One region of the Streptomyces sp. NPDC096105 genome, then DNA from elsewhere that is predicted to be linked to it. Evidence: riboswitches for the same ligand, from Rfam matches in the RefSeq annotation. Region 1 holds a riboswitch; the other holds the start of a gene.
The links. A riboswitch is a leader RNA that binds a small molecule or an ion and turns the genes downstream of it on or off. The one in region 1 is predicted to bind glycine.
Positions count from the first base shown of each region.

Region 2: linked by a shared signal. The riboswitch ahead of gcvT (glycine cleavage system aminomethyltransferase GcvT) and the one ahead of gcvP (aminomethyl-transferring glycine dehydrogenase) in region 1 are both predicted to bind glycine.

Region 1 covers NZ_JBIWGC010000010.1:7,807-23,645, forward strand. Annotated here, with positions in the region: gene ACIQ8B_RS17545 (bifunctional nuclease family protein) at 1-265, shown strand, start outside; gene ACIQ8B_RS17550 (MerR family transcriptional regulator) at 454-1,137, shown strand; gene ACIQ8B_RS17555 (DNA polymerase IV) at 1,202-2,584, shown strand; gene ACIQ8B_RS17560 (PRC-barrel domain-containing protein) at 2,792-3,166, opposite strand; glycine riboswitch at 3,280-3,375, shown strand; gene gcvP (aminomethyl-transferring glycine dehydrogenase) at 3,550-6,435, shown strand; gene ACIQ8B_RS17570 (TetR/AcrR family transcriptional regulator) at 6,580-7,239, opposite strand; gene ACIQ8B_RS17575 (CatB-related O-acetyltransferase) at 7,344-8,012, shown strand; gene ACIQ8B_RS17580 (DUF5701 family protein) at 8,077-8,805, shown strand; gene ACIQ8B_RS17585 (ABC transporter ATP-binding protein) at 8,793-9,923, opposite strand; gene modB (molybdate ABC transporter permease subunit) at 9,925-10,755, opposite strand; gene modA (molybdate ABC transporter substrate-binding protein) at 10,752-11,531, opposite strand; gene ACIQ8B_RS17600 (molybdopterin-binding protein) at 11,688-12,083, opposite strand; gene ACIQ8B_RS17605 (LacI family DNA-binding transcriptional regulator) at 12,126-13,154, opposite strand; gene ACIQ8B_RS17610 (DUF5999 family protein) at 13,404-13,604, opposite strand; gene ACIQ8B_RS17615 (hypothetical protein) at 13,936-14,520, opposite strand; gene ACIQ8B_RS17620 (glutamate--cysteine ligase) at 15,083-15,839, shown strand, end outside.
Region 2 covers NZ_JBIWGC010000009.1:81,118-96,956, forward strand. Annotated here, with positions in the region: gene glyA (serine hydroxymethyltransferase) at 122-1,381, opposite strand; gene gcvH (glycine cleavage system protein GcvH) at 1,396-1,773, opposite strand; gene gcvT (glycine cleavage system aminomethyltransferase GcvT) at 1,897-3,015, opposite strand; glycine riboswitch at 3,214-3,314, opposite strand; gene ACIQ8B_RS16565 (AAA family ATPase) at 3,537-4,250, shown strand; gene ACIQ8B_RS16570 (enhanced serine sensitivity protein SseB) at 4,258-5,034, shown strand; gene ACIQ8B_RS16575 (enhanced serine sensitivity protein SseB C-terminal domain-containing protein) at 5,163-5,945, shown strand; gene ACIQ8B_RS16580 (ABC transporter substrate-binding protein) at 6,379-8,049, shown strand; gene ACIQ8B_RS16585 (ABC transporter permease) at 8,158-9,162, shown strand; gene ACIQ8B_RS16590 (ABC transporter permease) at 9,162-10,121, shown strand; gene ACIQ8B_RS16595 (ABC transporter ATP-binding protein) at 10,128-11,129, shown strand; gene ACIQ8B_RS16600 (oligopeptide/dipeptide ABC transporter ATP-binding protein) at 11,126-12,385, shown strand; gene ACIQ8B_RS16605 (trimeric intracellular cation channel family protein) at 12,455-13,123, shown strand; gene ACIQ8B_RS16610 (thioesterase family protein) at 13,195-14,055, shown strand; gene ACIQ8B_RS16615 (TetR family transcriptional regulator) at 14,080-14,763, opposite strand; gene ACIQ8B_RS16620 (hypothetical protein) at 14,895-15,062, shown strand; gene ACIQ8B_RS16625 (DUF4190 domain-containing protein) at 15,154-15,420, shown strand; gene ACIQ8B_RS16630 (cysteine desulfurase family protein) at 15,513-15,839, shown strand, end outside.

The sequences.
Region 1 (15,839 bases):
GGAGCTCACGGAAGTGCGCATCACCGACCTGCGGGAAGGTGTGTTCTACGCCGAGCTGGTCTTCGCCAGCGGGGTCGAGGTGAGCGCCCGTCCGTCCGACGCCATAGCGCTCGCCCTGCGCACGGGGACCCCGATCTACGGAAGCGACACGGTGCTCGACGACGCCGGGATCGCCATTCCGGACGAGCAGGAGGACGAGGTGGAGAAGTTCCGCGAGTTCCTCGACCAGATCTCGCCCGAGGACTTCGGGAGCAGCAACCAGTGAGCCGGCGCCCCGGGGCCCCGCCGCGGTCGCGGTCCGTGCCGAAGGCATTCGGCTAGCCTTTCCCCGCGGTGGGGCACGGGAAACCACTCTTAGGGTGATTATCACTCGGCGTGCCGAGTGTGGCGATCGTTGACGCACCCTTGGTGACTGCCTACCGTCGAGGAGGCAGGTCAAGGACGGAGGTCGGCGTGAGAAGCAGCGGCGACGGTACGGCTGGGGGTGCCCCCGGACGCGTTTTCGGGGCGGGCGGGCCGTATCCTCCCCAGAGCTCTCCGCTCCGCTCGGGCGGGGGCCATCCCGCGCGTGGCGGTGCGATCGATCCCGCTCCGCAGCGACCGACGGCTGTGCCGAGCGGCGGAGGGGCGGCGGCCATGGCGACCGAGGAGATCGGCTACCGCGGGCCCACAGCGTGCGCCGCGGCCGGCATCACCTACCGCCAGCTCGACTACTGGGCGCGTACGGGCCTGGTCGAGCCGAGCGTGCGCCCGGCCCACGGGTCCGGCACGCAGCGGCTGTACAGCTTCCGCGACGTCGTCGTGCTGAAGATCGTCAAACGGTTCCTGGACACGGGCGTGTCCCTGCAGAATATCCGCACCGCGGTCCAGCACCTGCGCGAACGGGGCTTCAGCGACCTGGAACGCATGACGCTGATGAGCGACGGCGCCACGGTCTACGAGTGCACCTCGCCCGACGAGGTCCACGCGTTGCTCCAGGGCGGCCAGGGCGTCTTCGGCATCGCCGTGGGCGTGGTGTGGCGCGACGTCGAGAGCGCGTTGTCGCAGTTGCACGGCGAGCGCGTCGACACGGGCGAGACCCTGATCGGCCACAACCCGATGGACGAGCTGGCCCGGCGCAGGAACCGGGCGGTCTGAGCCGGCGCCGCGCGGTGCCCGCCCGACGCGCACGTTGTCAGTGGCGTAGGGCAGCATCGGGGACGTGAGATCCGCTCCCACGATCCTGCATCTCGACATGGATGCCTTCTACGCCTCGGTGGAGCAGGCGTCCAAACCGAGTCTGCGCGGCAAGGCCGTGATCGTGGGCGGACTCGGCCCCCGTGGCGTGGTCGCCACCGCCTCCTACGAGGCCCGCGTCTTCGGCGTCCGTTCCGCGATGCCCATGTCCCAGGCCCGCCGGCTCGCGCCGAACGCCGCGTACCTGGTGCCCCGGTTCGCGCTGTACCGCTCGATCAGCGACCAGGTGATGGCGCTGCTGCGGGCCCTGTCGCCCCTGGTGGAGCCGCTCAGCCTCGACGAGGCCTTCGTCGATCTGGAGGCCGGGGGCGCGGCATGGGACGAGCGGTCGGCGCGGCTGGCCGGCACGAAGCTGCGCGCCGACATCCGGGCGGTCACGGGGCTGACCGGCTCGGTGGGGCTCGCCGCCTCCAAGATGCTGGCGAAGATCGCGTCGGAGCAGGCGAAGCCGGACGGGCTGGTCGTGATCGAGCCCGGGACGGAGCGGGCGATGCTCGAGCCGATGCCGGTGCGGGTCCTGCCGGGCGTCGGGCCCGCCACCGGCGACCACCTGCGGCGGGCGGGCATCCACACGGTCGGCGAGATCGCCGAGGCGGGCGAGGACGAACTGGTGCGGCTGCTGGGCAAGGCCCACGGGCACGCGCTGTACGCGATGGCGCTGGCCCGTGACGACCGGCCCGTCGTCGCCGAGCGGGAGACGAAGTCGGTGTCCGTCGAGGACACCTACGACGTGGACATCCACGACCGGGTGCGGGTCGGACTGGAGGTCCAGCGGCTCGCCGACCGCTGCGTGCGCCGGCTGCGCGGCGCGGGACTGTCCGGACGCACCATCGTCCTGAAGGTACGCCGGTACGACTTCTCGACGCTGACCCGGTCCGAGACGCTGCGGGGCCCCACCGACGATCCGGCGGTCGTCCGGGAGGCGGCGGCGCGGCTGCTGGACTCGGTGGACACCACGGGCGGCGTCCGGCTCCTCGGCGTCGGGGTCAGCGGGCTGGCCGACTACACGCAGGAGGACCTGTTCGCCCAGGCGGCGGGCACCGCGGGCGCGGGAGAGGAGGAGCCGCAGGGCGAGGAGTCCGAGGCCACGCCCGAGACGCGCCCGGAGGCCCCCGCCGGGCGGCACTGGCCCGCCGGACACGACGTCCGGCACGCGGAGTACGGGCACGGGTGGGTGCAGGGCAGCGGGCTGGGACGGGTGACCGTCCGCTTCGAGACACCCGGCTCGGCGCCGGGCCGCGTGAAGACGTTCCGGGTCGACGACCCGGCACTGGAACCGGCGGATCCGCTGCCGCTCGTGGAAGGGCCACCGCGCGTGGCCGAGGGGGCGGGGGGCAGTCGCCGGTGACGTTCGCGGTGTACCGGGTCGTGCTCCCGAAGAAGCATGGTCCGGTGCGCCTGGCGCTTGGACGGAGGGGGCCCGTGACGGTCGCGGGACAGCTGCCGGTGCCTGTGGCCCTCGGCCCGGCCGCATCCGTGGCGCGGCCGGGTGAGGGGAGCCGTGGCTCCGGGCCGACCCGGCACAGGGCTCACCAGGCCGCCGCCTCCGGTGGCGTCAGCCGCGTTCCTCCTGGCCCGCCAGCTTGCCGAAGTCGCGGTCGGGGAGCGGGGGAGGGGAGCCCACGTCCAGGCCGTAGTGGTGGTAGAGCTGGAGCTCCTGCTCCGGGGACAGGTGGCGGCCGACGCCGAAGTCGGGGGCGTCCTTGATGAGGGACCGCTCGAACGGCACGTGCAGGGCCCCGTCGATCAGCTCGCTGGGTTCCAGGGGCACGAAGGCGTCCCGGCTGAACAGCCCGGTGCGTATCGCGGCCCATTCGGGCACGCCGGTGGCGTCGTCGAGGTAGACCTCGTCGATCGTGCCGATCCGGGTGCCGTTGCGGTCGTACGCCTTGCGGCCGATGAGGTGACGCGGGTCGATGTCGGTCTGCACGGGCCCTCCACTCGACGCGAACTCATGCGATAGCACAACGAAAAGGCACAATCGGCGGGACGGCCACTCGAAGGTCCGGGTCCGGGCCTCGCTGGTAGGCTGGCAACGGCCGCTGACCCCGTGCGGGAGAGTCCTCCAGGCACCACCGGAGGCGCCGAAGGAGCAAATCCTCCCCGGAATCTCTCAGGCACACGTACCGCACGGACGAGGTCACTCTGGAAAGCAGGGCGGGTGTCGACGGCTTCCGCTCTCACCGACGGTGAAAACCGGACCGCCCGCGGCGTTCCGGTGAAACTCTCAGGTTGAGATGACAGAGGGGGAGGCCGTCCGGGCACCTGCGCCGTGGTGCCCCTCGAAGGTCGTCGGACCAGGAGGCCTCCTCAATGACTGCCCCCCGTACCCCGCTCTCCGAGCTCGAACAGGGAATCCCCTTCGAGCAGCGCCACATCGGCCCCGACCACGAGGCCCGGGCGAAGATGCTGGCCCAGGTGGGCTACGGCTCGCTCGACGAGCTGACCGCCGCCGCCGTGCCCGACGTGATCAAGAACGCCGACGCGCTGGACCTGCCCGGCGCCCGGAGCGAGGCCGAGGTGCTCGCCGAGCTGCGCGCCCTCGCCAGCCGCAACCAGGTGCTCGGCTCCATGATCGGCCTGGGCTACTACGGCACCTTCACCCCGCCCGTCATCCTGCGCAACGTGATGGAGAACCCCGCCTGGTACACGGCCTACACGCCGTACCAGCCGGAGATCTCGCAGGGCCGGCTCGAGGCGCTGCTGAACTTCCAGACGATGGTCGCCGAGCTCACCGGCCTGCCGACGTCCGGCGCCTCGCTGCTGGACGAGGGCACCGCGGCCGCCGAGGCGATGGCGCTGTCCCGGCGCATGGGGAAGAACAAGAAGGGCCTCTTCCTGGTCGACGCGGACGCCCTGCCGCAGACCATCGCCGTGATCGAGACCCGCGCCGAGCCGACCGGCGTGGAGGTCGTCGTCGCCGACCTGGCCGACGGCATCCCCGCCGAGCTCGCCGACCGTGAGATCAACGGCGTCCTGATCCAGTACCCGGGCGCCTCCGGCGTCGTCCGGGACATCAAGCCGGTCATCGACCAGGCGCACGAGCGGGGCGCGCTCGTCACCGTCGCCGCCGACCTGCTCGCCCTCACCCTGCTGAAGTCCCCCGGCGAGCTGGGCGCGGACATCGCGGTCGGCACCACGCAGCGGTTCGGCGTCCCGATGGGCTTCGGCGGACCGCACGCCGGCTACATGGCCGTCCAGGAGAAGATGGCCCGCAGCCTGCCCGGCCGTCTCGTCGGCGTCTCCGTCGACGCCGACGGCGACAAGGCGTACCGCCTGGCGCTGCAGACGCGTGAGCAGCACATCCGCCGCGAGAAGGCCACCAGCAACATCTGCACCGCGCAGGTGCTGCTCGCCGTCATGGCCGGCATGTACGCCGTCTACCACGGTCCCGACGGCCTGCGGACCATCGCCCGCCGCACCCACCGCTACGCCGCGATCCTCGCCGAGGGGCTGCGCTCCGGCGGCGCCGAGGTCGTGCACGGCTCCTACTTCGACACCCTCACCGTGCGGGTCGCCGGGCGGGCCGCCGAGGTCGTCGCCGCCGCCCGCGACCACGGCGTGAACCTGCGCCTCGTCGACGCCGACACCGTCTCCGTCGCCTGCGACGAGACCACCACCCGCGACCGGATCGCCGCCGTGTGGCGCGCCTTCGGCGTCGAGGCCGACGTCGAGGCCCTGGACGCCGCCGCGCAGGACGCCCTGCCGGAGGCGCTGCTGCGCTCCGACGAGTTCCTGACCCACCCGGTCTTCCACCAGCACCGCTCCGAGACGGCCATGCTGCGTTACCTGCGCCGCCTCGCCGACCGCGACTACGCGCTGGACCGCGGCATGATCCCGCTGGGCTCCTGCACCATGAAGCTCAACGCGACCACCGAGATGGAGCCGATCACCTGGCCCGAGTTCGGACAGCTGCACCCCTTCGCGCCCGCCGAGCAGGCCGCCGGATACCTCACGCTCATCCGTGAGCTGGAGGAGCGGCTCGCCGAGGTCACCGGTTACGACAAGGTGTCCCTCCAGCCCAACGCCGGGTCCCAGGGCGAGCTGGCCGGACTGCTCGCGGTGCGGGGCTACCACCGCGCCAACGGCGACGACCAGCGCACCGTCTGCCTGATCCCGTCCTCCGCGCACGGCACCAACGCGGCCAGCGCGGTCATGGCCGGCATGAAGGTCGTCGTCGTCAGGACCGCCGACGACGGCGAGGTCGACGTCGAGGACCTGCGCGCCAAGATCGAGCAGTACCGCGACCAGCTGGCGGTACTGATGATCACCTACCCGTCGACGCACGGGGTGTTCGAGGAGCACGTCGCCGACATCTGCGCGGCGGTGCACGAGGCGGGCGGCCAGGTCTACGTGGACGGCGCCAACCTCAACGCCCTGGTCGGCCTGGCCAAGCCGGGCCACTTCGGCGGCGACGTCTCGCACCTGAACCTGCACAAGACGTTCTGCATCCCGCACGGCGGCGGCGGCCCCGGCGTCGGCCCGGTCGGCGTCCGCGCGCACCTGGCGCCGTACCTGCCGAACCACCCGATGCAGCCCGAGGCGGGGCCGGAGACCGGGGTCGGCCCGATCTCGGCGGCGCCCTGGGGCTCGGCGGGCATCCTGCCCATCTCCTGGGCGTACGTCCGGCTCATGGGCGGCGCGGGCCTCAAGCGGGCCACGCAGGTGGCGGTGCTCAGCGCCAACTACATCGCCAAGCGCCTGGAGCCGTACTACCCGGTGCTCTACACCGGCCCCGGCGGGCTGGTGGCGCACGAGTGCATCATCGACCTGCGCCCGCTGACCAAGGCGACCGGCGTCAGCGTGGACGACGTGGCCAAGCGGCTGATCGACTACGGCTTCCACGCGCCGACGATGTCCTTCCCGGTGGCCGGGACGCTGATGATCGAACCGACCGAGTCCGAGGACCTGGCCGAGCTGGACCGGTTCTGCGAGACGATGATCGCCATCCGTGCGGAGATCGAGAAGGTCGGCTCGGGCGAGTGGCCCGCCGAGGACAACCCGCTGCGCAACGCCCCGCACACCGCCGCCGCGCTCGGCGGGGAGTGGGAGCACGCGTACACCCGCGAGGAGGCGGTCTTCCCGGTCGGCGTGAACGCCGCGGACAAGTACTGGCCGCCGGTGCGGCGCATCGACCAGGCCTTCGGCGACCGGAACCTGGTGTGCTCCTGCCCGCCGCTGGACGCGTACGAGGACTGACGCCCTCCTGAGAGCGCGGTCCCGTGTGCCCGACGCGGCACGCGGAGCCGTGCCGTCGGGGCGCGTGAGCGCCCGGCCGGGCATTCCCCGGCCGGGCGCTCACGCGTCTGCGGGCCCGGTCCAGGGGTACGGGGGCGTGGGTCGTCAGGCGGCGCCGAGGGTTCCGACGGACGGTTCCAGCAGGTCGAAGGCGCGGGTCGCCTCCGGCGCGACCGTCGCCTCGATCTCCTCAGCGGGCAGCCCGGCGAGGGTGAGCTGCTGGATGCGCTGGAACAGGAGACGGTGGACCGCGCCCAGGAGACCGGCGGCCGTGCGGATCACGATGTCGTCGGCCGGCACGTTCTCGGCCGCGGCGAGTGCCTCGGCCAGTGCCTCCTCCCGGCGGTCGTGCAGGCCGCGCACACAGGTGGTGAGGGTGGGGCTGTCGGCCACCATCCGGGCGAACTCCGGGCCGGTGAAGCCGCTCACCGGATCGTGGGCGGCGAGTGCCTCGGTGAAGGCGCGGCGCAGCGCGCCCAGGGCGGACTCGCCGGGCCTCCGGGCGGCCACCGACGAGGCCAGGCTCGCGACGAAGGCGTCCTGGTGGTCGAGGGCCAGGTCTTCCTTGCGGGCGAAGTAGTTGGTGACCGTCTTCTTCGACACGCGCGCGGCGTCGGCGATCTCCGCGATGGTCGTGGCGTCGAAGCCCTGCCGGAGGAAGAGACGGGTGGCCTGGTCGGAGATGTGCTGACGGGTCTCCTGCTTCTTGACCTCGCGCAGGCCGCCCGCGGACCGTGACGACGTGCTGTCGTGTTGGCTACTCATGGGCGAATCTTACTACCGTAGTATTTTTCTATTGACACCTTTCGTGAGTCGAGCGTAATTTTACTTCCGACGTAAGAATCGACCAGTCCTACGGGGGACCTCTCGTGACCGATCCTGCCGTTCTGCACCCCCTGCCGGAGCACGAGCGCGTCGTGTTCCTCAAGCCGCTGATCACCTCCCCGTCGATCGAGGTGGGCGAGTTCACCTACTACGACGACCCCGACGGGGCGACGGAGTTCGAGCGGCGCAACGTCCTCTACGCCTACGGTCCGGAAAAGCTGATCATCGGCCGGTTCTGCGCCGTGGCCGCCGGTACCCGCTTCCTGATGGCCGGGGCGGCACACCCGACGATGGGGGTGTCCACCTACCCGTTCACCATGTTCGGCGGGGAGTGGGCCGACCGGACCCTCGATCTGGTCACCGCCATGCCCAGCCGCGGGGACACGGTGGTCGGCAACGACGTCTGGTTCGGCTACGGGGCCACCGTCATGCCGGGCGTGCGCATCGGCGACGGCGCCGTCATCGCCGCCGGGGCCGTCGTCACGGCCGACGTGGCGCCGTACACCGTGGTCGGCGGCAACCCCGCCCGTCCGATCCGGCAGCGCCACAGCGACGCGGACGTGGCGCTCCTGCGGGAAGCGGCCTGGTGGGACTGGCCCGTCGACGTGATCACCCGCCACGTGCGCACCATCATGGCCGGTACTCCCGCGGAGATCAGCGCGATCGCCGCCCGTGGGACAGGCAGCCGTGGCGACGCCCCCGCCACGTCCTGACCGCCCCGGCGAACGCCTCCACCGCCCCCTCACCGCCCGGAACTCCCCGGCAAGGAGCCACGCATTGACCGACACCCCCTCCACCACCCCCAGCCCGCCGCCCCCGCTGCCCCCGCTGTCGGCCCAGGCCGACCGCCTGATCCGGCTCGGCCTGCACACGCACGCGGGGATACCGGCCGGAGAGATCCGCTCCTTCGCCGAACGGCACTCCGCGGCGGGCCGGGACACCCTGCTGGCCCTCCACCCCGACCGTGTCCCCGCCTCGGTCCTCGCGCCGTTGCTGCGCCACGCCGGCAAGCCCGGCTTCGTCGTCACGGACATGCCGGACGTCGACCGTTTCACACCCCAGGGGATCGACCTGCCCGACGCCCCCCTCTACACGGTCGCGGGTGTCGACCGGGGTGATCACCTGGCCGACTGGAGCCCGGAGGAGGCCCTGCCCGCGCTCACCGGGAAGGGCCGCACCCCACTGCTGCTCAGCGAGGGCATCCACTGGGTGCTTCAGCAGCCCGAGGCCCTGGAGCGCAACCGCTGCTTCATGACCATCGGCTCCCGGCTGCGCAAGCCGAACGGGAGGTTCGACGCCCGCACGCCCGCGATCTGGATCAGCAACGGCACCGGCCGCGACGGCCGGGACCGGCGCGACGCCCCGAAGGTCGGCTGGTGCTGGTGGGGCAACCGCCACACCTGGCTCGGCTTCGCCTCCGCGACGGGCCGCGAGACCCGACGGCCCGCCTCCGCACCTGCGGGCGACCGGTCACCGCGTCGCGCGGGCGGGGGCTACGCCGGGTAGGCGTGGGTCTGGGCCGCCTTGACGGCCGCCCAGACCGGGGCGCCCGGGCGCAGGTCGAGTTCGGCGGCGGCCCCCGTGGTCAGGTCGGCGGCCAGGGAGAGCTCACCGGTCAGTTCGGCGCGGATCTGGTCGCCGTGGGTCTCCAGGCCGGCGACCTCGCAGCGCCACAGGTTGCGGGCACTGGTCCCGCCGGGGCGCTCCCCGTACAGCGTGACCGCGCCGGGCGGGAACGCGACGAAGGCGGGCCCGGTCAGATCCTCGCTGGTGGTGATGGCGGGACCCCCGGGGATCCGGACCGTGTGGCCGTCGGCCCGGCCGCGGTAGAGGTTCAGGCCGACCAACTGGGCGATGTACTCGGTGCGCGGGCGGCGGGCGATGTCCGTGGGCGTGCCCTCCTGGACGGTCCGCCCCTGCTCCACGACGACGAGCCGGCCGGCCAGCACCATCGCGTCCAGCGGATCGTGCGTCACCAGGACGGCCACGGCCTCGAAGGCGGCCAGGTGCCGCCGCAGCTCGGCCCGGACCTCGAGTCGCGTCCGGGCGTCCAGCGCCGCCAGCGGTTCGTCCAGGAGCAGCAGCCGGGGGCGGGTGGCCAGGGCGCGGGCCAGGGCCACGCGCTGTGCCTGGCCGCCGGAGAGCCGGCGGGGCTTGGCGCCGGCGTGGTCGGCCAGCCCCATGCGGTCCAGCCACTCGGCGGCCAGGGCCCGGGCCTGCGCCTTTCCGGCGCCCCGGCAGCGCGGCCCGAAGGCCACGTTGTCGAGCGCGGTCAGGTGCGGGAAGAGCAGGTAGTCCTGGAAGACGACGCCCACCGGGCGGTCCTCGGGCGGCGCGTCGCGCAGGTCCCGACCGTCCAGCCTCAGGTGACCGCCCGAGAGGGGGGCGAGGCCCGCCAGGGCGCGCAACGCGGTGGACTTCCCGGCACCGTTCGGGCCGAGCAGCGCGATCACCTCCCCGGGCGCGGCGCGCAGCGAGACGTCCAGCCGGAAGGAGCCCCGGTCCACGACCAGCCGGGCGTCGAGTCCGTCGGCGGGGGCACGTCCGGCAGGGGTGTGCGCCCCGGCGGGGGCGGTCCCGGCGGCGGGACCCCCGGAACGCTCCGGCATCTCCTCGGGCACCATGTCAGACCGTCCTCGTCCACCGGTCGCGCAGCGCGGCCAGCACGGCGACGGACACCGCCAGCAGGACCAGGCTCAGGGCGATCGCCGCCGCCGGGTCGTTCTGCAGGGCGAGGTACACGGCGAGCGGCATGGTCTGGGTGCGGCCGGGGAAGTTCCCCGCGAAGGTGATCGTGGCACCGAACTCCCCGAGGGCCCTCGCCCAGGCCAGCACGGCGCCGGCCGCGACGCCGGGGACGATCAGCGGCAGGGTGACCCGGCGGAACGCGGTGAAGCGGGACGCGCCCAGGGTGGCCGCCGCCTCCTCGAACCGCGGGTCGGCGGCCCGCAGCGTGCCCTCGACGCTGATCACCAGGAACGGCAGCGCGACGAAGGTCTCCGCGAGGACGACACCGGCGGTGGTGAACGGCAGGGTGACGCCGAACCACTCGTCCAGCCACCGCCCCACGATGCCGTTGCGGCCCAGCGCCAGCAGCAGGGCGACGCCGCCGACCACCGGCGGCAGCACCAGCGGGAGCGTCACCAGGGCGCGGACCAGGCTCCGCCCGGGGAAGTCGGTGCGGGCCAGCAGCCACGCCAGCGGCACCCCGACGACCAGGCTGAGCGCGGTCGCCGTGGTCGCGCAGACCAGCGACAGGCGCAGCGCGTCCCAGACCGCCGGGCTGGTCAGCTGCTCGGGCAGGTCACGCCAGGGCGCCCGTACGACGAGGGCCAGCAGGGGCACCAGGAGGAACGCCAGGCCGATCAGGGCGGGCGCGAGGAGGGCGAGCGGGACACCGCGGCCCGGGGTGCGCGGCCGCCGCGCCGCGCGGACTGCTTCCCGGGCGGCGGTCACGGCGCGAGGAATCCCGCCCGGCCGAGCGTTTTCCGGCCGTCCGGCGATGTCACGAACGCGACGAAGGCCTCGGCCGCCGCGGGGTTCGGGGCGGCCTCCAGCCGGGCGATCGGGTAGGCGTTGACGGCCTGCGCGGCCTCCGGGAAGTCCACGCCCTCCACCGTGTCACCGGCCGCCCTCACATCCGTGCGGTACACGACGGCGGCGTCCGCCTCCTTCAGCCGCACCTTGGTCAGCGCGCCCTTCACGTCCTGCTCGTAGGAGGCGGGCGTGACCTCGACCCCGGCCGCCGTGAGGGCCTTCCGGGCGGCGGCCCCGCAGGGCACCGTCCCGTCGCAGAGGACGACCTTCAGGCCGGGCGCGGCCAGGTCGGCGAGGGAGTCGATGCCGTGCGGGTTGCCGGGGGCGGTGGCGATGGCCAGGCGGTTGCGCGCGAAGGCGACCGGGTCGCCCGCCGTGAGTTCCTCGTCCGTGACGCGCCGCATCGTGGCGGGGCTGGCGGCGGCGAAGACGTCGGCGGGGGCGCCGCCCACGATTCCGGCGGCGAGGGAGTCGCTGCCGTTGAAATTGAAGGCCACCTCGGTGCCGGGGTGTTCCTTCTCGAACCGCTCGCCCAGGGCCGTGAAGCTCTCCTTCAGCGAGGCGGCGGCGAAGACGGTGACGGTGCCGCTCGGACTTCCGCCGCCGCTCCCTGACGAGGAGCAGGCGGTGAGCCCGGGGGCGGCGAGGAGGGCGAGGGCGACGACACCGGCGGTCCGGCGGGCGGAACGGATCATCCGAGTGCACTCCCTCGCGGCGGGCGTCTACGGGGACGCTCACCCCGCTCCCCTTCATTGTGACGCATCCGCGAGGCTAAGAGTGCCTGTCTTGTCGCACGAGCGAGGGTCAGACGGTGATCGGGTCCGCATGTGCGTCTCCACAGGAGCCGCGTGTCAGGTGCGGTCGACATGGACGTTCGTCGACTTCACCCGGGCCGTGGCCTCCACGCCGACCTCCAGGCCCAGTTCCTCGACCGCCTCCCGCGTGAGCAGGGAGACCAGGCGGTGCGGTCCGGCCTGGATCTCCACCTGGGCCGCGACGTCACCGAGCTTGACCGCCGTGACGATGCCGGGGAACGCGTTGCGGGCCGAGGTGTACGGGGTGTCCTCCTCGGTCGTGGCCGCCTTGGCCAGCTCGACGGAGAACGCCGCCAGGTCGCGGCCGTCGATCACTCGCCGTCCGGCGTCGTCGCGTCGGGTGGTGAGGCGTCCCGCGTCCGCCCAGCGTCGCGCGGTGTCGGGGCTGACGCCGAGCAGCCGCGCTGCCTGGCCGATCGTGTAGGACTGCATGCCGGTCACGATAGGGCGCGGCGGCCGGTGCGGGCGTACCGCCTACGGCGCGGGCGGCGCCGTGCTCGCGCGCACCACCAGGTCGGTGCCGAGCTCCACGCGGGGTGAGTCCGGCTGCTCGCCGCGGGTGAGGCGGAGCACCGTACGGACGGCGAGGGCGCCCATGTCGGCGAGCGGCTGGCGGACCGTGGTGAGCGGCGGAGCCGACCAGCGCACCTCCGGCAGGTCGTCGAAGCCGACCACGCTCATGTCCTGCGGCACCCGCAGTCCCCGGCCGCGCAGCGCCTCGATCGCCCCGAGCGCCATCTGGTCGCTGGCGGCGAAGACCGCCGTGGGCGGTTCCGGCAGGTCCAGCAGGGTGTGGCAGCCCGCGTAGCCGGACTCGGGGCGGAAGTCGCCGGGGGCCACGAGGGTGTCGTCGGGGGTGACGCCCGCGCCCTCCAGCGCGGCGCGGTAGCCGTCCAGGCGGGCCCGGGAGCAGAGCAGCCGCGGCGGGCCGGCGATCAGGCCGATCCTGCGGTGCCCGAGGGACAGCAGATGCTGGGTGGCCGCCAGGCCGCCGGACCAGTTGGCGGCGCCGATGGTGGGGACGTCCAGGCCGGGGGAGCCGTCCGGGTCCACGACCACCAGCGGGACGCCCAGGATGCGCAGCTCCTCGTGCAGCGAGGACTCCAGGGCGGAGGTGACGAGGATGACGCCGTCGGAGGCGCGCGCCCGCAGGTTGCGGATCCACTCGCGCGCGTCGCCGGAACGCCCGTGGATCGCCGACACCACGGTGCCCACCCCGGCGGTGTGGGCCTCCTCCTCGACCCCGCGGATGATCTCCACGGCCCAGGGGCTGTCGAGGTCGTTGAAGACCAGGTCGAGCAGCGCGGCCCGCGAGGGCGAGGAGGCGGGGCGCCGGCGGTAGCCGTGGCGGCGCAGCAGGTCCTCGACGCGGGCGCGGGTCCGCGGGGAGACGTCGGAGCGGCCGTTGACCACGCGGGAGACGGTCGGGACGGAGACCCCGGCCTGCCGGGCGATCTCGGTGATCGTGACCCTGCTCCCGGCGTCGTCCTCCTGTGCTGCCACTTGCCCCTCCTCCGAGACGGAACCCGCGAAACCTCCAGAAGTCTTCCGGAGGACGGGCGCGTGGGGAAAGGCGGCTCCGGTCGCACGGCGGCTGCCGCCTGCGCCTTCCGGGGCGGCCGTCACCGTGCCCTTCCGCGGGGCCGCGGCGGATGAGGAGCCGTGCACACGCCGCGGAGCCGGGTCGCGGGGGCGTCCCGCGGCCCGGCCCCCTGTGTCGCCCCGGGCGGTCCCCGTCCCGCCCGGCCCTGCTCAGGCGGACGTCAGCGTGACGCCCCGGGACCGCTGCGGGGCGATGATCCTGCCGTCGGGCAGGAGTTCACCGGTGTCCTCGAAGAGCACGACACCGTTGCACAGCAGGCTCCAGCCCTGCTCCGGGTGGTGCGCCACGAGACGGGCGGATTCCCGGTCGGCGGAGTCGGCTGAGGGACACGGTGGCTGGTGCTGGCACATGGGTGGGTTCTTTCGCTCTGTGATGACCTGTGAGTGGGCTGTCGTGTCAGTTGCGCGGCGTGAATCGTCGTTCATGGCCGCCCCCCGTGGCGATGAGTCGGTCGGGATCCAGTGTTGCCCCGCGGACGAGGATCCGCAGGCATTTCGCGGCACCGCTCCTCACCGGTTCAGGACGCGTCACCCACGCGGACGGTTCATCCCAACCGCACTGTCCTTTCGGGTGGTTCGCAGTGGCCGGATGGGGCTAGTCCGTACGCACGCTCCCCGCCGCCCGACGCCCGTGCCCCGCCGCCCGGGACGCGGGCGACGGGGCACGGACCGAGAGGGCGGGTCAGGCCGGGGAGCCGAGCAGCCGGGTGGGCGTCACGCGGTGGGTCAGCACCGGGAGCAGATCCGTGACCCGGTGCGGCCGGTGGGCCGCGATGCCGGGCGGGGCCGGCGCCAGCGGCACCAGCAGGTCGTCCGCGGCCGGGACGCCGGCGGCGCCGTCGGCCTCCGTGTCGCCGTGCAGCCACAGCGCCAGCATGTACAGGCCGGGCACCGACAGCAGCCGGGGCTGGTACGGCCGGCCCATGGCCTCCGCCTGGCGCAGCGCGAGTTCGGTGGACGTGATGTACGGGCCTTCGAAGAAGCGGGAGAAGGCCCATCCGTCGGCGGTGAGCACGGTGTCGGCGGCGGCCACCGCGCGATCGCCGGTACGGATCAGGAAGCGCCACCCGGCGAGCGTCGTCGAGGTCTCGCCGTCGGCGGTGACCCGGTCGAGGACGTGCACCGGCAGCGGGAGCTCGGGTGAGGCGGGCCCCTGGGCGCGGAGCAGGGAGGGAGTTCGGGCGTCGCGCACGGCGGTCGGCGACGAGAGCGCGGTCAGGACGGAACGCAGTGCGGGCGCGGGAGCCGGGGGTACGTGCAGCGGCATGGTGGGTCGCCTCTCATTCGAAGGCACAGTGGCGCGAGGGCGGGGCGTGCGGTGCGGACGGCGCTGTCAGCTCGCGAAGGTCAGAGAGGCAGGGGCCCGGAGGGTCTGAGCGGGAGACGGGGGTGAGGAGAGCCGCACGCCGTCTCACGGCTGGATCACTCGACCGTGGGCGCCCACCTGGATCTGCCTTGTGCAGTGAGTTTATACGACACGGATTGAGATTATGTTTCGTCTAGCTCTCCCCGGTGACCCGGGCAAGGATATTTCAGGTCGGCGATATGCGAAAAAGATGCCGATTTCCCAAAGGGTTCACCGCACTGACCTCGGGCCATGACCGCCGTACGGTCGGCCCATTCCGGTCGGCGTTTTCACGAGTTCGCAACCGCGTGGTGATACGCCTTCCCGCGTATTGCCCCGTGAATGTGCCACTGGACACCTCGACAGAGTAGCGGGCGCCACATGCATCCGGGGCGTTATCGATCGCATCCATGGGGCATCCTTGCTTGTGGACCGGGACCCCGGCGGCCGATCTTCGGTACGCCATCCGAGGAGGGACGCTTCGATGGGGGAAAAGGTCGTGGCGGGTCAGTTCGACCTGTCCGATCGCCAGCGCTACCGCGAGAAGCTCCACAGGTGCCTGACGGGCCTGGAGCGACTCCTGACGGAGAAGCGGTTCGACCGCCCCAAGAACCTGATGGGGCTGGAGATCGAACTCAATCTCGCGGGCGCCGACGGCATGCCGAGAATGTTGAATGCGCAAGTCCTCGAGCGCATCGCGAGCCGTGACTTCCAAACGGAACTCGCGATGTTCAACCTGGAAGTGAACATCGCTCCCCACCGGCTGGGCGGGCGCGTTTTCGACCGGCTCGACGAGGAACTGCGGACCTCGCTCGCCTACGCCGACCGCAAGGCCGAAGAGGTGGACGCGGGCATCGTGATGATCGGCATTCTGCCGACGCTCGACCGCGACGACCTCGTCTCCTCCAACCTCTCCGACGTCGACCGCTACGCGCTGCTCAACGAACAGATCGTGGCCGCGCGCGGTGAGGACTTCACCCTCGACATCGACGGCGTGGAGCACCTCAGGTGCACCTCGAAGTCGATCGCCCCGGAGGCCGCCTGCACCTCGGTGCAGCTGCACCTCCAGGTCACGCCGGAACGGTTCCCCGACGTGTGGAACGCGGCGCAGGCCGTCGCCGCCGCGCAGATCGCCGTCGGCGCCAACTCGCCCTTCCTGTTCGGCCGCGAACTGTGGCGCGAGTCCCGGCCGCCGCTCTTCCAGCAGTCCACCGACACCCGCCCGCCCGAGCTGCAGGCGC
Region 2 (15,839 bases), on a different contig from region 1:
AGGGCGGTTCAGTGGGTCGAGAGCACGGGTGAATCGTTCATGCGGGGCATGGTGCGGGGCACCGCGCCCACCGACCCAGTGTGCGCGATGCCCCGTACATCCGTACAAAAAGCGGATGAAGTTACCGCAGACCGGGGTACAGCGGGTGCTTCGCGGCCAGCGCCGCGACCCGGGCCCGCAGCGCCTCGGCGTCGTACGACGGCTTCAGCGCCTCGGCGATCACGTCCGCGACCTCGGCGAAGTCCTCGGCCGTGAAGCCGCGGGTGGCGAGGGCGGGCGTGCCGATGCGCAGACCCGAGGTGACCATCGGCGGGCGCGGGTCGTTCGGGATCGCGTTGCGGTTGACCGTGATCCCGACCTCGTGCAGCCGGTCCTCGGCCTGCTGCCCGTCCAGCTCGGAGTTCCGCAGGTCGACCAGGACCAGGTGCACGTCCGTGCCGCCGGACAGCACGTCGACGCCCGCGGCCTTCGCGTCGCCCTGCACCAGACGCTCGGCCAGGATGCGGGCGCCCTCCAGGGTGCGGCGCTGGCGCTCCTTGAACTCCTCGCTCGCGGCGACCTTGAAGGCGACCGCCTTGGCGGCGACCACGTGCTCCAGCGGGCCGCCCTGCTGGCCCGGGAACACCGCGGAGTTGATCTTCTTGGCCAGCTCGGCCGTCGACAGGATCACACCGCCGCGCGGACCGCCCAGGGTCTTGTGCGTGGTGGTGGTCACCACGTGGGCGTGCGGCACCGGGTTGGGGTGCAGGCCCGCGGCGACCAGACCGGCGAAGTGCGCCATGTCGACCATCAGGTACGCGCCGACCTCGTCCGCGATCCGGCGGAACGCGGCGAAGTCGAGCTGACGCGGGTACGCCGACCAGCCGGCCACGATCAGCTTCGGCTTGCTCTCCTTGGCCAGCCGCTCGACCTCGGCCATGTCGACCCGGCCGTCGTCGCCCACGTGGTAGGCGACCACGTCGTAGAGCTTGCCGGAGAAGTTGATCTTCATGCCGTGGGTCAGGTGCCCGCCGTGCGCGAGGTTCAGACCCATGATCGTGTCGCCCGGCTTGAGCAGCGCGAACATCGCGGCCGCGTTGGCCTGGGCGCCCGAGTGCGGCTGGACGTTGGCGTGCTCGGCGCCGAACAGCTCCTTCACCCGGTCGATGGCGATCTGCTCGATCACGTCGACGTGCTCGCAGCCGCCGTAGTAGCGGCGGCCGGGGTAGCCCTCGGCGTACTTGTTGGTGAGGACCGAGCCCTGGGCCTCCATGACCGCGACCGGGGCGAAGTTCTCCGAGGCGATCATCTCGAGGGTGGACTGCTGCCGGTGCAGCTCGGCGTCGACCGCGGCGGCCACCGCCGGGTCGAGCTCGTGCAGGGACGTGTTCAGAAGCGACATGCGGCTACGGCTCCTCAGCCCGCGATGAACGCGTCGTACTCGGCGGCGGACAGCAGGTCGGCCGGCTCGTCGGTGACCCGCACCTTGAACAGCCAGCCGCCCTCGAGGGGGGCCGAGTTGACCAGCGCCGGGTCGTTCACCACGTCCTCGTTGATCTCGGTGACCTCGCCGGAGACGGGGGAGTACAGGTCGCTGACCGACTTGGTGGACTCCAGCTCGCCGCAGGTCTCGCCCGCGCTCACCGTGTCACCGACCTCGGGGAGCTGGACGAAGACCACGTCGCCGAGCGCGTTGGCCGCGTGCTCCGTGATGCCGACCGTCGACACGCCGTCCTCGGCGGCCGACAGCCACTCGTGCTCCTTGCTGTAGCGCAGCTGCTGGGGGTTGCTCATGGCTGGAATTCTCCTGTACGCGGGAAACTGCTGATGACGGGGACGGTGCGGGACGCGGCCGGACGGGTGGGACGTCCGGCCCGCGGACGCGCGGGGACGGCCCGGAGGCTGTCTACGACGGTGTCACTTCTGCCGCTTGTAGAACGGCAGCGCCACGACGTCGTACGGCTCGTGGCTGCCGCGGATGTCCACACCGACGCCCTCGGCGCCCGGCTCGGCGTGGCTCGCGTCGACGTAGGCCATGGCGATCGGCCTGCCCAGGGTGGGGGAGGGGGCGCCGGAGGTGACCTCGCCGATCACCTCGCCGCCGGCCACCACCGCGTACCCGGCGCGCGGCACCCGGCGGCCGTGCGCCACCAGGCCGACGAGGACGCGGGGCGGGTCCTGCGCGGCGCGCTCGGCGGCCTCGGCGAGGGCGGCGCGGCCCACGAAGTCGCCCTCCTTCTCGAACTTCACCACCCGGCCCAGACCGGCGTCGAAGGGCGTGAGGGAGGTGCTCAGCTCGTTGCCGTACAGCGGCATGCCCGCCTCCAGGCGGAGCGTGTCCCGGCAGGACAGGCCGCACGGGACCAGCCCGTGGCCCTCGCCCGCCTCGGTCAGCGCCTGCCACAGCTCCACGGCGTGCTCCGGCTTCACGAACAGCTCGAAGCCGTCCTCGCCGGTGTAGCCGGTGCGGGCGATGAGCGCGGGGATCCCGGCCACGGCGCCCGGCAGACCGGCGTAGTACTTCAGGCCGTCCAGGTCGGCATCGGTGAGGCTCTGCAGGATCGCCGGGGACTCGGGGCCCTGCACGGCCAGCAGCGCGTAGGCGTCGCGGTCGTCGCGCACCTCTGCGTCGAAGCCCGCGGCCCGCTCGGTCAGCGCCTCCAGCACCACCTGGGCGTTGGAGGCGTTGGCCACGACCAGGTACTCGGTCTCCTCGAGCCGGTAGACGATCAGGTCGTCCAGGATGCCGCCGTCCTCGCGGCAGATCATCGTGTAGCGGGCGCGGCCCGGCTTCACCCCCGAGATGTTGCCCACCAGCGCGTGGTCCAGGAGGGCGGCGGCCTGCGGGCCGGTGACCGTGATCTCGCCCATGTGCGAGAGGTCGAAGAGGCCGGCCCTGGAGCGCACGGCGTTGTGCTCGTCGCGCTCGGAGCCGTAGCGAAGGGGCATGTCCCAGCCGGCGAAGTCGGTCATCGTCGCGCCGAGCGACCGGTGCAGGGCATCGAGCGCGGTGCGGCGGGGTTCGTTACTGCTCATCGGTCGGTCTCCCAAGGCGATGGGGGTCCCTCCCGCGCGAGTTCAATTCGAGCGTGGGGGAAGGCGAGGGCGTTTCCTCCCCATCTGTCATCGGAACCTGAGAGGTTCGCCATGACCACCGGTGGTACGGCGATCAGGACTTGCACCTTGGGTGGAGCCGCCGGAGCACTGCGACGGCGGCCCGCTTTTCAGATGTGCCTCGCCCGCGCGGTAACGGTGCCTGAGAGATTCAAGGGAGGGACTTGCTCCTTCGGCGCCCCGGCGGCACACGGTGCCGGGGACTCTCCCGCGCGGATTCAAACGGCCGGTATGCAGTTGGCGCGCACATCATTGCACGCATCGCCGGACACCGGCAGGGGGACCCTTGCCGGGGGTGCACCGTTCGTGCAGGCTCGGTCACAGGGAGCTGTGACAGGCCTGTATCGGTAAGAACACGGAACCGAGAGCGACCTGGCATTACCTTCTCTTTACACACGGCGGGGATCGGAACTCGTATCCGGCCCCAGGGGAGGACGACCACGGTGAACAGGCCCACGGCGTACGCCGGCACCACAGGCGTCGCGCTGCCGCGGCAGCACGCGGACGGGGCCGGCGGCGCCCGCGGCGCGGCGCCCGCCCCGCTCGTCCAGGACCTGCGCGAGCGCTCCGGCCGCAGCCCGCGCGCCCTGCTCTTCGGCCCCCGCGACCTCGTCGCCGTCACCGGACTGCCCGGCAGCGGCAAGTCCACGCTGATGCGGCGCACGGTGCGCGGCGCCCGCGTCGACTCCCAGGACGCCCGCGACCGCTGGGACCGGCGCATGCCCCGCCTGCTGCCGTACGCGGTGTACCGCCCGCTGGTCCGGCTCGCCCACTACGCGGGACTGCGCCGCGCGCTGCGCTCCGGCCGGCCGGTCGTCGTGCACGACTGCGGCACGCAGACCTGGGTGCGGCGCTGGCTGGCCCGCGAGGCCCGGCGCCGCGGGGCCGCGCTGCATCTGCTGGTACTGGACGTCACGCCCCAGGAGGCCCTGGCCGGTCAGATGGAGCGGGGCCGTGGCGTCTCGCGGTACGCCTTCCGCCGGCACCGCACGGCGTGCGGCAGGCTGCTGGACGCGGTGGAGTCCGGCCGGGTGCCGGAGGGCTGCGCGTCGGCGGTGCTCGTCGACCGGGACGCCGCGAACGCCCTGCGCCGGATCGGCTTCACCGGGGAACCGGCTAGCCTTTCCGCCACAGCAGTGGCACCAGGCAGGCGGTAGGCGACAGATGGACTTCCCGGCGGACATCCCGGACCGGACGCACTTCCACCCGCACGGCGGGTGGCCCGGCAACGAACTGGAGGAGGCGCTCTCCGCCTCCCTGGGCGTCCCCTCGGCGGGACCCCGGATCGTCGAGGTGCTCGGCCGCAGCTTCCTGTGGGTGCCGCTGCCCAACGGCGGCGGCCCGCACAGCGGCCCCCTCGACCTGCCCACCATGGAACTGGACGGCCAGGCGTACGTGCCGGTCTTCAGCTCCGAGGAGCAGTTCCGCCAGGTCGTCGGCTCCCACATGGGCTGCACCGTCGCGCCCGCCGTGGAGTTCGCCCGCGGACTGCCCCCGCAGGCCGGCATCGTGGTCAACCCGGGCGGCACGGTCGCCGTCCCGCTCCCGCCGGCCGCGGTGGCCGATCTGTGCCGGGCCGGGCGCTCCCCGCTGGACGGCCCGGCGGGCGGCGGCCGGGTCCGGCTGTTCGAACCCGACTGGCAGGACGACCCGGTGGACTTCCTCGCCGCGGCCTCGCAGGAGTTCGACTCCCTCGGCGTGGTGGCGACCGCCCGCCGCTGCCTCGCCGCCGTCGAGACGGCCGACCCGGTGCTGTTCGTCGGCGTGGAACTGCTGCACTGGGAGGGCGACCCCCGGTCCCTGCCGCTGGACGCCCTCGGCCGGGCCCTGGGCCGCAGCCCCGCCCGCTGGCCGGTCAACCTCGTCGTCCTCGACGTGGCCCAGGACCCGGTCGCCGACTGGCTGCGCGCCAAGGTCCGCCCCTTCTACCAGCGGGCCTGACGCGCCGCCCCCGCCTTCCGCGCACCGACCGCTCCCCGCCTTCCGCGCACTGACCGCAGACCGGCGGAGGCCGTCGGCTTAAGCTAGGGGCATTGGCCGGCTGGGCGTTGTACGGAGGGGCGATACAAGTGAGCGCTGGCACCGCGGCGGCCGGACAGGTCGAGCACATGCTGCGCCAGGTGACGCCCGGGCGTTACGACGCCTACGAGGCCTTGCTGCGCGCGCTCGCCACCCCCTCGTCCGGCCGGGTCTGGATGCTGCTCTGGCACGGCCAGGCCGGCTCGCCCGACGCCCAGTACGGGACCATGGAGGTCGACGGCCACGGCTACGCGCCCTGCGTGACCTCCGCCCAGGAACTGTCCGCGAGCGGCTGGAACCGCTCGTACGAGGTGGTGGACGGGCTCGAGGTGGCCCGTGCCCTCTACCCGGACCGCCACGGCCTCTGGCTCAACCCGCACGCGCCCGGCGGGGGCGTCGGTATCCCCTGGCTGGATCTGCGCCGTATCGCCGGCGGCCTCGACCAGCAGCCCGCCGGGCCGCTGCGGCTGTCCGAGCCGGCCATCGAGATCCCGCAGTTCTACGCCCTCCTCGCGCAGAACGCCCACCGCACCCCGGCCGTGCGCGCGCTGCGCCGGGCCTGGGTGCAGCCCGCGCTGGGCGCCCCGTACCTCGCCATCGGCCTGGACGTGTACGACACCTCGCCGCCCGCCGTGGAGTCGGTGCGGGCGATGATGCGGCAGTCCCTGCCCGCCGTGCCCGACGGGCTGCCCGTCTCCACCGTCGCCCTGGCCGACGAGCACGACCCGGTGGCGATGTGGCTGCGCGTCAACGCGCGCCCCTTCTACGACCGCGAGGCGCACGCCCCGGCGCCCGCCGCGGGCTACGGCTACCCGCCCGCACACCGCCTCTGACCGGTACGTCCTTCCCGGGCCCCCGGCGCGGCCGACCCGCCGCCGGGGGCTCTCGCGCACGGTGACGCAGCGTCACCGTGTCCAGCATGTGGACAGTGGGAGCCGGTCCGGCTCCCGTCCGGACCCCTCGGCCGCTGAATTCGCGTCAGATTCCGTCGAATGCGCTCAGCTACCTGCCGCTGACCGCCTGTCACCTGCGGTTTCACTGTGTCTTCAAATCATCCGCGGCCTGTGGAACGGCACTTGCCGGGGTGTCACATGTGTCCGGCGCGTTACATCACCGCGCGAAGATGCCGGAAGAGTCCCTTATGTCAACTGTTCAGATCTCAGGTAGGTATCACCGCTATCCGGACTGTTCCTGACTCACTGCGAACGTCTGTAGTGTTCGGCCGGTCAAGATGCATCCACATAGCGGACCCGGAGTGGCCCCAGTATGCGCATATTCAAGTCCCGAGCCGCTCGGGCGATCACGGCCGCGGTCGCGGTCGGTCTGATCGCCACGGGCTGCGCCAGCGAGCGGGACAGTGACAACGAGAGCGGCGGCAAGAAGGACACCTTCGTGTTCGCCGGTGCAGGTGACCCGGGCTCCCTGGACCCTGCCCTCGCGAGTGACGGTGAAACCTTCCGCGTGACCCGCCAGGCGTTCGAGGCCCTCCTCGAGCACGAGTCGGGCGGCACCGAGCTGGTCGGCGGCCTGGCCGAGACCTGGTCGAGCAACGACGCGGGCACCGTCTGGACCTTCAACCTCCGCAAGAACGTGAAGTTCCACGACGGCGAGGAGTTCAACGCCGCGGCGGTCTGCGCGAACTACGACCACTGGTTCAACTGGAAGGGCACCTACCAGTCGAGCGCGGTCTCCTACTACTGGCAGACCATCATGGGCGGGTTCGCGAAGAACGAGGACCCGGAGACGCCCGAGGCGAACTACAAGTCCTGCACCGCGAAGGACGAGAACACCGCCGTCATCGAGGTCAAGAAGCCCTCCGCCAACCTCCCCGGCGGCTTCTCCCTGAACGCCCTCGCGATCCACTCGCCGAAGGCCATCGAGGCGTACAAGAAGCAGGACGCCACGGCCAAGGGTGACGCCATCACGTACCCCAAGTACAGCCAGGAGGCCGGCACGGTCGCCGGCACCGGCCCGTACAAGATCGTCAAGTGGAACAAGGGCAACAAGGAAGTCACCCTCGAGCGCTTCGACGACTACTGGGGCGAGAAGGCGAAGATCAAGAACCTGGTCTTCCGCACCATCGACACCGAGGAGGGCCGCCGCCAGGCGCTCCAGGCCGGTGACATCGACGGCTACGACCTCGTCGCCCCGGCCGACGTCAAGACCCTCGAGGAGCAGGGCTACGTCGTCCCGACCCGTGGCGTCTTCAACCTCTTCTACGTGGGCATGAGCCAGTCGGCGAACCCGGCCCTGAAGAAGAAGGAAGTCCGCCAGGCGATCGCGCAGTCGATCGACAAGGAGAACCTGGTCAAGACCCAGCTGCCCGAGGGCGGCAAGGTGGCCGACCAGTTCATGCCGGACACGATCGAGGGCTACTCCAAGAACGTCACGCAGTACCCCTTCGACCCCGCCAAGGCCAAGCAGCTGCTGAAGAAGGCCGGCGCGGAGAAGCTGCAGATCGAGTTCTGCTACCCGACCGAGGTCACCCGCCCGTACATGCCTGCCCCGCAGGACCTGTTCGAGCTGATGAAGGCCGACCTGGAGAAGTCCGGCATCACGGTCAAGCCGCGGGCCATGAAGTGGGCCCCGGACTACCTGGACGCCACCGAGTCGGGCTCCTGCGCCCTGCACATGCTCGGCTGGACCGGTGACTTCAACGACGGCTACAACTTCATCGGCACCTGGTTCGCCGGGTTCGACAAGCAGTGGGGCTTCAAGGACAAGAAGGTCTTCGACGCGGTGAACGCCGGCTCGAAGATGGGCAAGGCCGAGGAGCGCACCGCCGCGTACCAGAAGGCCAACGAGGTCATCATGGACTACCTGCCGGGTGTCCCGGTCTCGTCCTCCCCGCCGGCCATCGCCTTCGGCAAGAACGTCAACCCGCCGAACGTGTCGCCGCTGACGCAGGAGATCTTCGCCGAGGCCTCCTTCAAGTAGGCGGAAACGGCAGGAAACCAATAACGGGGGGGTCCGCCCGGCCACCGCAACTCGGCGGCCGGGCGGGTTCATTCATGTAAGACCTCACGCAAGAAAGGGGCATGCGGGGTGCTGCGTCTCGTCGTACGAAGACTGCTCCAGCTCATACCCACGCTGCTCGGCCTGTCGGTTCTGCTCTTCCTGTGGCTCGACCGGTTGCCCGGTGGACCCGCCTCAGCGATCCTGGGGGAAAAGGCCACCGAAGCCGAAGTGGCGCGCATCAACCGTGCGCTCGGGCTCGACCAGCCCGTCTACGTTCAGTACTGGCGCTTCCTCAAGCGCATCTTCGAGCTCGATCTGGGCACCTCCACCCAGACCGGACAGCCGGTGTGGGACGAGTTCGTCCTGCGCTTCCCCGCGACGGTGGAGCTGTCCCTCCTCGCGATCCTCATCGCGGTCGCCGTCGGCGTGCCCCTCGGCTACTTCGCGGCCCGCAACCGCGGCGGGTGGCTCGACGTCAGCGCGGTTTCCGGCTCCCTCGTCGGCATCTGCGTCCCGGTCTTCTTCCTGGCCCTGATCCTCAAGCAGATCTTCGCCGTCCAGCTCGGCATCTTCCCCAGCTACGGACGCCAGGAAACCGGTATCAACGCCACCGACGTGACCGGCTTCGCCGTCCTGGACGGCATCCTCACCGGGGAGTTCGACGCCTCGTTGAGCGCCCTCCACCACCTGGTCCTGCCGGCCGTCGCCCTGGCATCCATCCCGCTCGCCGTCATCGTGCGCATGACCCGCGCCAGCGTGCTCGAGGTGCAGGACGAGGACTACGTCCGCACCGCCGAGGCCAAGGGCCTCAAGCGCAGTGTCGTCCGCAGCCGGCACGTGATGCGCAACGCGCTGCTCCCCGTGGTGACGGCGGTCGGCCTGCTCACCGGCTCCCTGCTGTCCGGCGCGGTCCTGACCGAGTCCGTGTTCTCCTTCGGTGGCATCGGCTCCTTCATCCGGACCGCGATCGACGGCCGTGACTACCCCGTGCTCGTCGGATTCATCATGTTCATCGCGCTGGTTTACGTCTTGATCAACTTGCTGGTGGACCTGGCGTACAGCCTGATCGACCCGAGAGTGCGGGTGCACTAATGAGCGTCGCCACCAAAACCGACAAGATCCAGCGTCTCGCCGAACTGGCCGCGACCAAGGACACCACTACCGGAGCCAGTCTGTGGCGGGAGGCGTTCCGACGTCTCAAGCGCAGCAAGATGGCGATCGTCGGCGCGATCGTCATCGCCGTGTTCATCGTCCTCGCGGTCATCGGGCCGTACATCGCCCCGTACTCACCGACCGCCCAGACCTGGCGCAACGAGGTCTTCGCCAACCGGGGCGAGTTCGTCGGCATGCGCGGCGAGAACTGGTTCGGACTCGACCACCTCGGCCGGGACATGTTCTCCCGCATGCTGGTGGGCGCCCGTCAGACCCTGCTCGTCGGCGTCGTCGCCACGACGATCGGTCTGATCATCGGCTTCCTGATCGGCGGCCTCGCCGGAGCCTTCGCCACCCTCGGCGGTGACAGGGGCAGGCGCATCGACTCCGTCATCATGCGGTTCATCGACATCATGCTGGCGATGCCCTCGCTGCTGCTGGCCGTGTCCATCGCGGCCGTCATGGGACAGTCGCTGACCACCGTGATGATCGCCGTCGGTGTGGTCCAGATCCCGGTCTTCGCCCGGCTGCTGCGCGGCTCCATGCTGGCCCAGGGCGGTTCGGAGTACGTGCTCGCGGCCAGGTCCCTCGGCGTGCGCAAGCGGCGCATCGTGCTCTCGCAGATCATCCCCAACTCGCTCAGCCCGGTGATCGTGCAGGCCACGCTCTCCCTGGCCACCGCGATCATCGAGGCGGCCGCCCTGTCCTACCTGGGCCTCGGCAACCCCGACCCGGCCATCCCCGAGTGGGGCGTCATGCTCACCCAGGCGCAGCGTTTCTTCGACAACGCGCCGATGATGGCGGTCTACCCCGCCGTCGGCATCATCATCACCGCCCTCGGCTTCACCCTCCTCGGCGAGGCCATGCGGGAAGCCCTCGACCCGAAGCTGAGGGGCTGAACCACCATGTCTCTGCTCACTGTCGACGAACTGACCGTCACCTTCGGCGGCCAGGGCCGCAAGGAGTCCCGGGCGGTCGACGGCGTCTCCTTCGAGGTCGACCAGGGCCAGGTCGTGGGCCTGGTCGGCGAGTCCGGCTGCGGAAAGTCCGTCACCTCGCTCGCCCTGATGGGCCTGCTGCCCGCCAAGGGCCTCACCCTCGGCGGCCGTGCCGAGTTCAACGGCACGGACCTGTTCACGATGAGCCCGTCCGCCCGCCGTGACCTGCGCGGCAGCGAAATGGCGATGATCTTCCAGGACCCGCTGTCCTCGCTGAACCCGGTCGTCCCGATCGGCGTGCAGGTCACCGAGATCCTGGAGCGCCACCGCGGGATGAAGGGGGAGGCCGCCCGCAAGGAGGCCGCCCACCTGCTGGACCGGGTCGGCATCCCCGACCCGACCCGGCGGCTCAAGGAGTACCCGCACCAGCTCTCCGGCGGTATGCGCCAGCGCGCGCTGATCGCCATGGCGGTGGCCTGCGCCCCGCGCCTGCTCATCGCGGACGAGCCCACCACGGCCCTCGACGTGACGATCCAGGCGCAGATCCTGGAGCTGCTGAAGGAGCTCGTGGACCAGGAGGGCACCGCCCTGCTGATGATCACCCACGACCTCGGCGTGGTCGCGGGCCTCTGCGACCAGGTCAACGTGCTCTACGCGGGCAAGGTCGTGGAGTCCGCCGGGCGCCGCGAGCTGTTCGCCCACCCCACCCACCCCTACGCGCACGGACTGCTGGGCTCCATCCCGCGGCTCGACGCGCCCCGGGGCGAGCCGCTCAACCCCATCCGCGGCTCGATCAACGACCGCATCGCCTGGGCCGACGGCTGCGCCTTCGCGCCCCGCTGCGACCGGTACGAGATGGGCTGCCTGACCGGCACCCCGCAGCTCACCGAGCCGCGCGCCGCCGGTCACCAGGTGCGGTGCGTCAACCCCGTACTCGACGACGCGAAGGCCGAGGAGGTCCCCGCATGAGCCTGCTCGAACTGGACGGCGTCAAGGTCCACTTCCCCATCAAGAAGGGCGTCCTGTTCGACCGCACGGTCGGCCACGTGTACGCCGTGGACGGGGTGTCCCTGAAGGTCGAGGCCGGCCAGACCTACGGCCTGGTCGGCGAGTCCGGCTGCGGCAAGACCACCCTCGGGCGGTCGGTGCTGCGGCTGGTGGACATCACCGAGGGCTCGGTCGTCCTGGACGGCACCGACCTGGCGAAGCTGCCCGGCGAGGAGATGCGCCGCTTCCGGCGCCGGCTCCAGATGGTCTTCCAGGACCCGCTGGGCTCGCTCAACCCGCGGCAGAACATCGAGTCGATCCTGTCCGAGGGCATGATCGCCCACGGCATCGGCAAGGACCAGGAAGAGCGCCGCGAGAAGATCAAGGCCATCCTGGACAAGGTCGGCCTGCCCTCCAACGCGCTCGCCCGCTACCCGCACGAGTTCTCCGGCGGCCAGCGGCAGCGCATCGGCATCGCCCGCGCCCTCGTCCTCGAACCGGACGTGATCATCTGCGACGAGCCGGTCTCCGCGCTCGACGTGTCGGTCCAGGCCCAGGTCATCAACCTGCTGGAGGAGCTCCAGGAGGAACTCGGCCTGACCTACGTGGTGATCGCCCACGACCTCGCGGTGGTCCGCCACATCTCCGACGTGATCGGCGTGATGTACCTGGGCGCGCTGGTCGAGGAGGCGCCGAGCGACGCGCTCTACGCCGAGCCGAAGCACCCGTACACCAAGGCCCTGATGTCGGCCGTGCCGGTGCCCGACCCGGAGGTGGAGGACAAGCGCGAGCGCATCCTGCTCACCGGCGACCTGCCCTCCCCGGCGAACCCGCCCAGCGGCTGCCGGTTCCACACCCGCTGTCCGTGGGCCCAGGCCGAGCGCTGCTCGACCGAGCGCCCCCAGCTGCGGGACATCGGCGGCGGCCACCGGGTGGCGTGCCACTACGCGGAGGACATCGCGTCCGGCAAGCTGCGGCTGACCCAGGGCGAGGTCGTCTCGGCCACCCGCGAGGGCGTCGACGACAACCCGGAGACGGACGTCGTGGCCAAGGGCACCGCGGCCGAGGACACAGCGGTCAAGGACAGTCCGGCCAAGATCCCGGTGCAGGCGGAGGAGCCCGCGAAGGCGGAGGAGCCCGCGAAGGCGGAGAAGCCGGCCAAGGCGGAGGAGCCGGCCAAGGCGGGGGAGCCCGCCAAGCCTGAGGTGTCCGAGGAGGAGCCCGAGAAGGCTGTCTGATCGGCACCGGAAAGGACCCCTCACCTTGCTTTGCAAGGTGAGGGGTCCTTTCTGCGCCACACTATGTAAGTGCTTCAGCAACTGTTCAGCCCGTCCGTCCTGCACACGCTCGACCTGATCGGCATCTTCGTCTTCGCCATCTCCGGCGCCCTGCTGGCCGTCCGGAAGAACTTCGACGTGTTCGGGATCGCCGTGCTGGCCGAGATCACCGCCCTGGGCGGCGGTCTCTTCCGCGACCTGATCATCGGCGCGGTGCCGCCCGCCGCCTTCACGGATCTCGGGTACTTCGTCACCCCGCTGCTGGCCACCGTCCTCGTGTTCTTCCTGCACCCGCACGTCGAACGCATCCAGACCGCCGTGAACGTCTTCGACGCGGCCGGCCTCGGCCTCTTCTGCGTCGTCGGCACCACCAAGGCGTACGACTACGGGCTCGGCCTCACCGCCTCCGCCTGTCTGGGCCTGGCCACCGCGGTGGGCGGCGGTGTGCTGCGCGACGTGCTCGCCAACGAGGTGCCCTCGCTGCTGCGCTGGGACCGCGACCTGTACGCGGTGCCCGCCATCGTCGGCGCGACCATGGTCGCCCTGTGCCTGCGCTTCGACGTGCTCAACCCGGTGACCAGCACCGCCGCCGCCGTCACCGCCTTCGTGCTGCGACTGCTCGCGATGCGCTACCACTGGCGGGCGCCCCGCGCCTGGCACCGGCGTTCGACGGTCACCGAGGAGCAGCCGCCCGCCTGACCGCAGGGGCGTCACGTCCACCGGGCGACGCAAAGCTACCGCTTAGTATCATCTTCTTGTACTGTTCACCCATGCCAGAAGCAGCCTCCGCCCAGGCCACCCGGGCCGTCATCGGTGACAGTGAGTTCGACCGCGACACCGCGCTCACCGCGCGGGAACCCGGCGTCTACGACATCGACCTCTCCGCCGGATGGACGATCATCAACGCCGTCAACGGCGGTTACCTGCTGGCCGTCCTGGGCCGCGCGCTCGCGGACACGCTGCCGCACTCCGACCCGTTCACCGTCTCCGCGCACTACCTGACGGCCTCCCAGCCGGGCCCGGCGGTCGTCCGCACCGAGACCGTCCGCACCGGGCGCACGCTGTCCACCGGGCAGGCGTCCCTCTTCCAGCTCGACGAGCGGGGCGACGAGGTGGAGCGCATCCGGGTCCTCGCCTCCTACGGCGACCTGGACTCCCTCCCCGACGACGTCCGGACGACGGCCGTACCGCCCGCGCTGCCGCCGATGGACCGGTGCTTCGGTCCCGAGGACGGCCCCGCCCCGGTCGACGGCAGCTCCGAGATCACCGGCCGGCTGATGCTGAAGCTCGACCCGTCGACGCTCGGCTGGGCCCTCGGACAGCCGTCCGGCAAGGGCGAGATGCGGGCCTGGTTCGGTCTCGCCGACGGCCGGGACCCCGACCCGCTGGCGCTGCTGCTCGCGGTGGACGCGCTGCCGCCGACCGCCTTCGAGATGGGCCTGACCGGCTGGGTGCCCACGGTCGAGCTGACCGTCCATGTGCGCTGCCGCCCGGCCCCCGGCCCCCTGCGCGTGTCCGTCACCACCCGCAACCTGGCGGGCGGCTTCCTGGAGGAGGACGCCGAGGTCTGGGACAGCGCCGACCGCCTCGTCGCCCAGTCCCGCCAGCTGGCCCGGGTACGTCTGGGCTGAGCCGACGACAAGGGGTGGCGGAGGTCATGGACGACCCCCGCCGCCCCTTCGCCGGGTCACCGCCCCCCCGGCCGCGGCCGTCCCGTCGAGCCAGTGCCGCCGCCCCACCTGGATCAGCCGCAGCTGACGCGCCGCCACCTCCGACGCCCGCTCCCGGGCCTCGGGCGAACCCGCCGACGCCTCCAGGAGGAGCGAGGCCGTGATCAGCATCTGGTCCACGTGGAGCTGCGCGAGCATCAGCAGGTCCTCGGCGCTCCAGCCCGCCGACTCCGCGTCCCCGGCCAGCGCCTGAGCGACCTCCGCCGTGAACCGCGCCAGCCGCTCCCGTATCGCCTCGCGGACCGGACGCACCCCGCCGTGCCGTTCCCGGGCGATGAACCGTACGTGTGCGGGGTACGCGTCCACATGGCCGGCGATCAGCCCGATGGCGCGCGCGATGCGTTCCTCCCCGTCGCCGGAGGAGGACACCGTCGTCCGGATCACCGGGTGCAGGCTGCCCAGGGCCTCCTCGACCAGTGCCACGCCCAGGTCCTCGACCGACCGGAAGTGCCGGTAGAAGGCGGTCGGCGCGATGCCCACGGCACGGGTGACCTCACGCAGGCCCAGGCTGCTCAGGCTCTGCCCCTCCAGCAGCCCGAGCGCCGCGTCGAGGAGTGCCTGCCGGGTCTTCCGCTTCTGGGCCTGCCGGATGCCGGTCGTGGGACTCATGCCCCGCAGTCAACAACTGTTCTCCCCCGTTGAGAAGTGAGGGCGGCGCCGAGAAGTGAGGACGGTGTTGTACTGGGTAGTCAGTGAACAGATGTCACTGCAGTCGTTCACTCGAACAGGGGGTCCGACCCATGCTGTTCCTCGTCGCCGCGCTCCTGCTGCTGGGCGTCGTCCTCGGCACCGTCGCGCACGCGCCGCTCACCTTCTCCGTCACCGCCGGCGCCGTCATCGCCGTCTGGCTCGGCGTCTTCGCCCTGCGCGAGCGCCAGGGCCGCGACCGCCGCAGCTCGGCGCAGTGACCCGCGCGCGTCGCGTCCCGCGTACCGCGCGTCGCGGGGACGCACGCCGCCCCTCCGCTCCCCCTCCGACCGACCGCAGGAGCCGATCACCATGCAGCTCACCGCACCGGCCGGCCGCCGCACCGGCATCCGCGACACCGACGGCATGGCCGTCGCGTCCTTCGTCCTGGGCCTGCTCGGCCTGCTCGTCCTCAACGTCTTCCTCGGCCCGGCCGCCATCGTGCTGGCGTCCGTCGCCCTGCGGCGGGGCACCGCCCGCCGCGGCCGCGCCCTGCTCGGCCTCGGCCTCGGCATCGCCGACCTCGTCGTCCTCGCCGCGTTCATGCAGGCGGACGGCACGCTCTCCTGGAGCTTCTGACCGGACGCCCCGGCGAGGCCCCCGCAGAGGTGCCGCGTCCCGGCCACCGCGATCCGTGTGTCGTGCACCGGGCCCGTAGAATCGGCCCCACCATGGCTTACCTCGACCACGCCGCGACCACCCCGATGCTGCCCGAGGCGGTCGAGGCGCTCACCGCGCACCTGGGCGTCACCGGCAACGCCTCCTCCCTGCACGCGGCCGGCCGCCGCGCCCGGCGCACCGTCGAGGAGGCCCGCGAGACCCTCGCCGAAGCCCTCGGCGCCCGCCCCAGCGAGATCGTCTTCACCTCCGGCGGCACGGAGGCCGACAACCTCGCCGTGAAGGGCCTGTACTGGGCGCGCCGCGACGCCGACCCGGCCCGCACCCGGGTCCTCGCCAGCCCCGTCGAGCACCACGCCGTCCTCGACGCCGTCGACTGG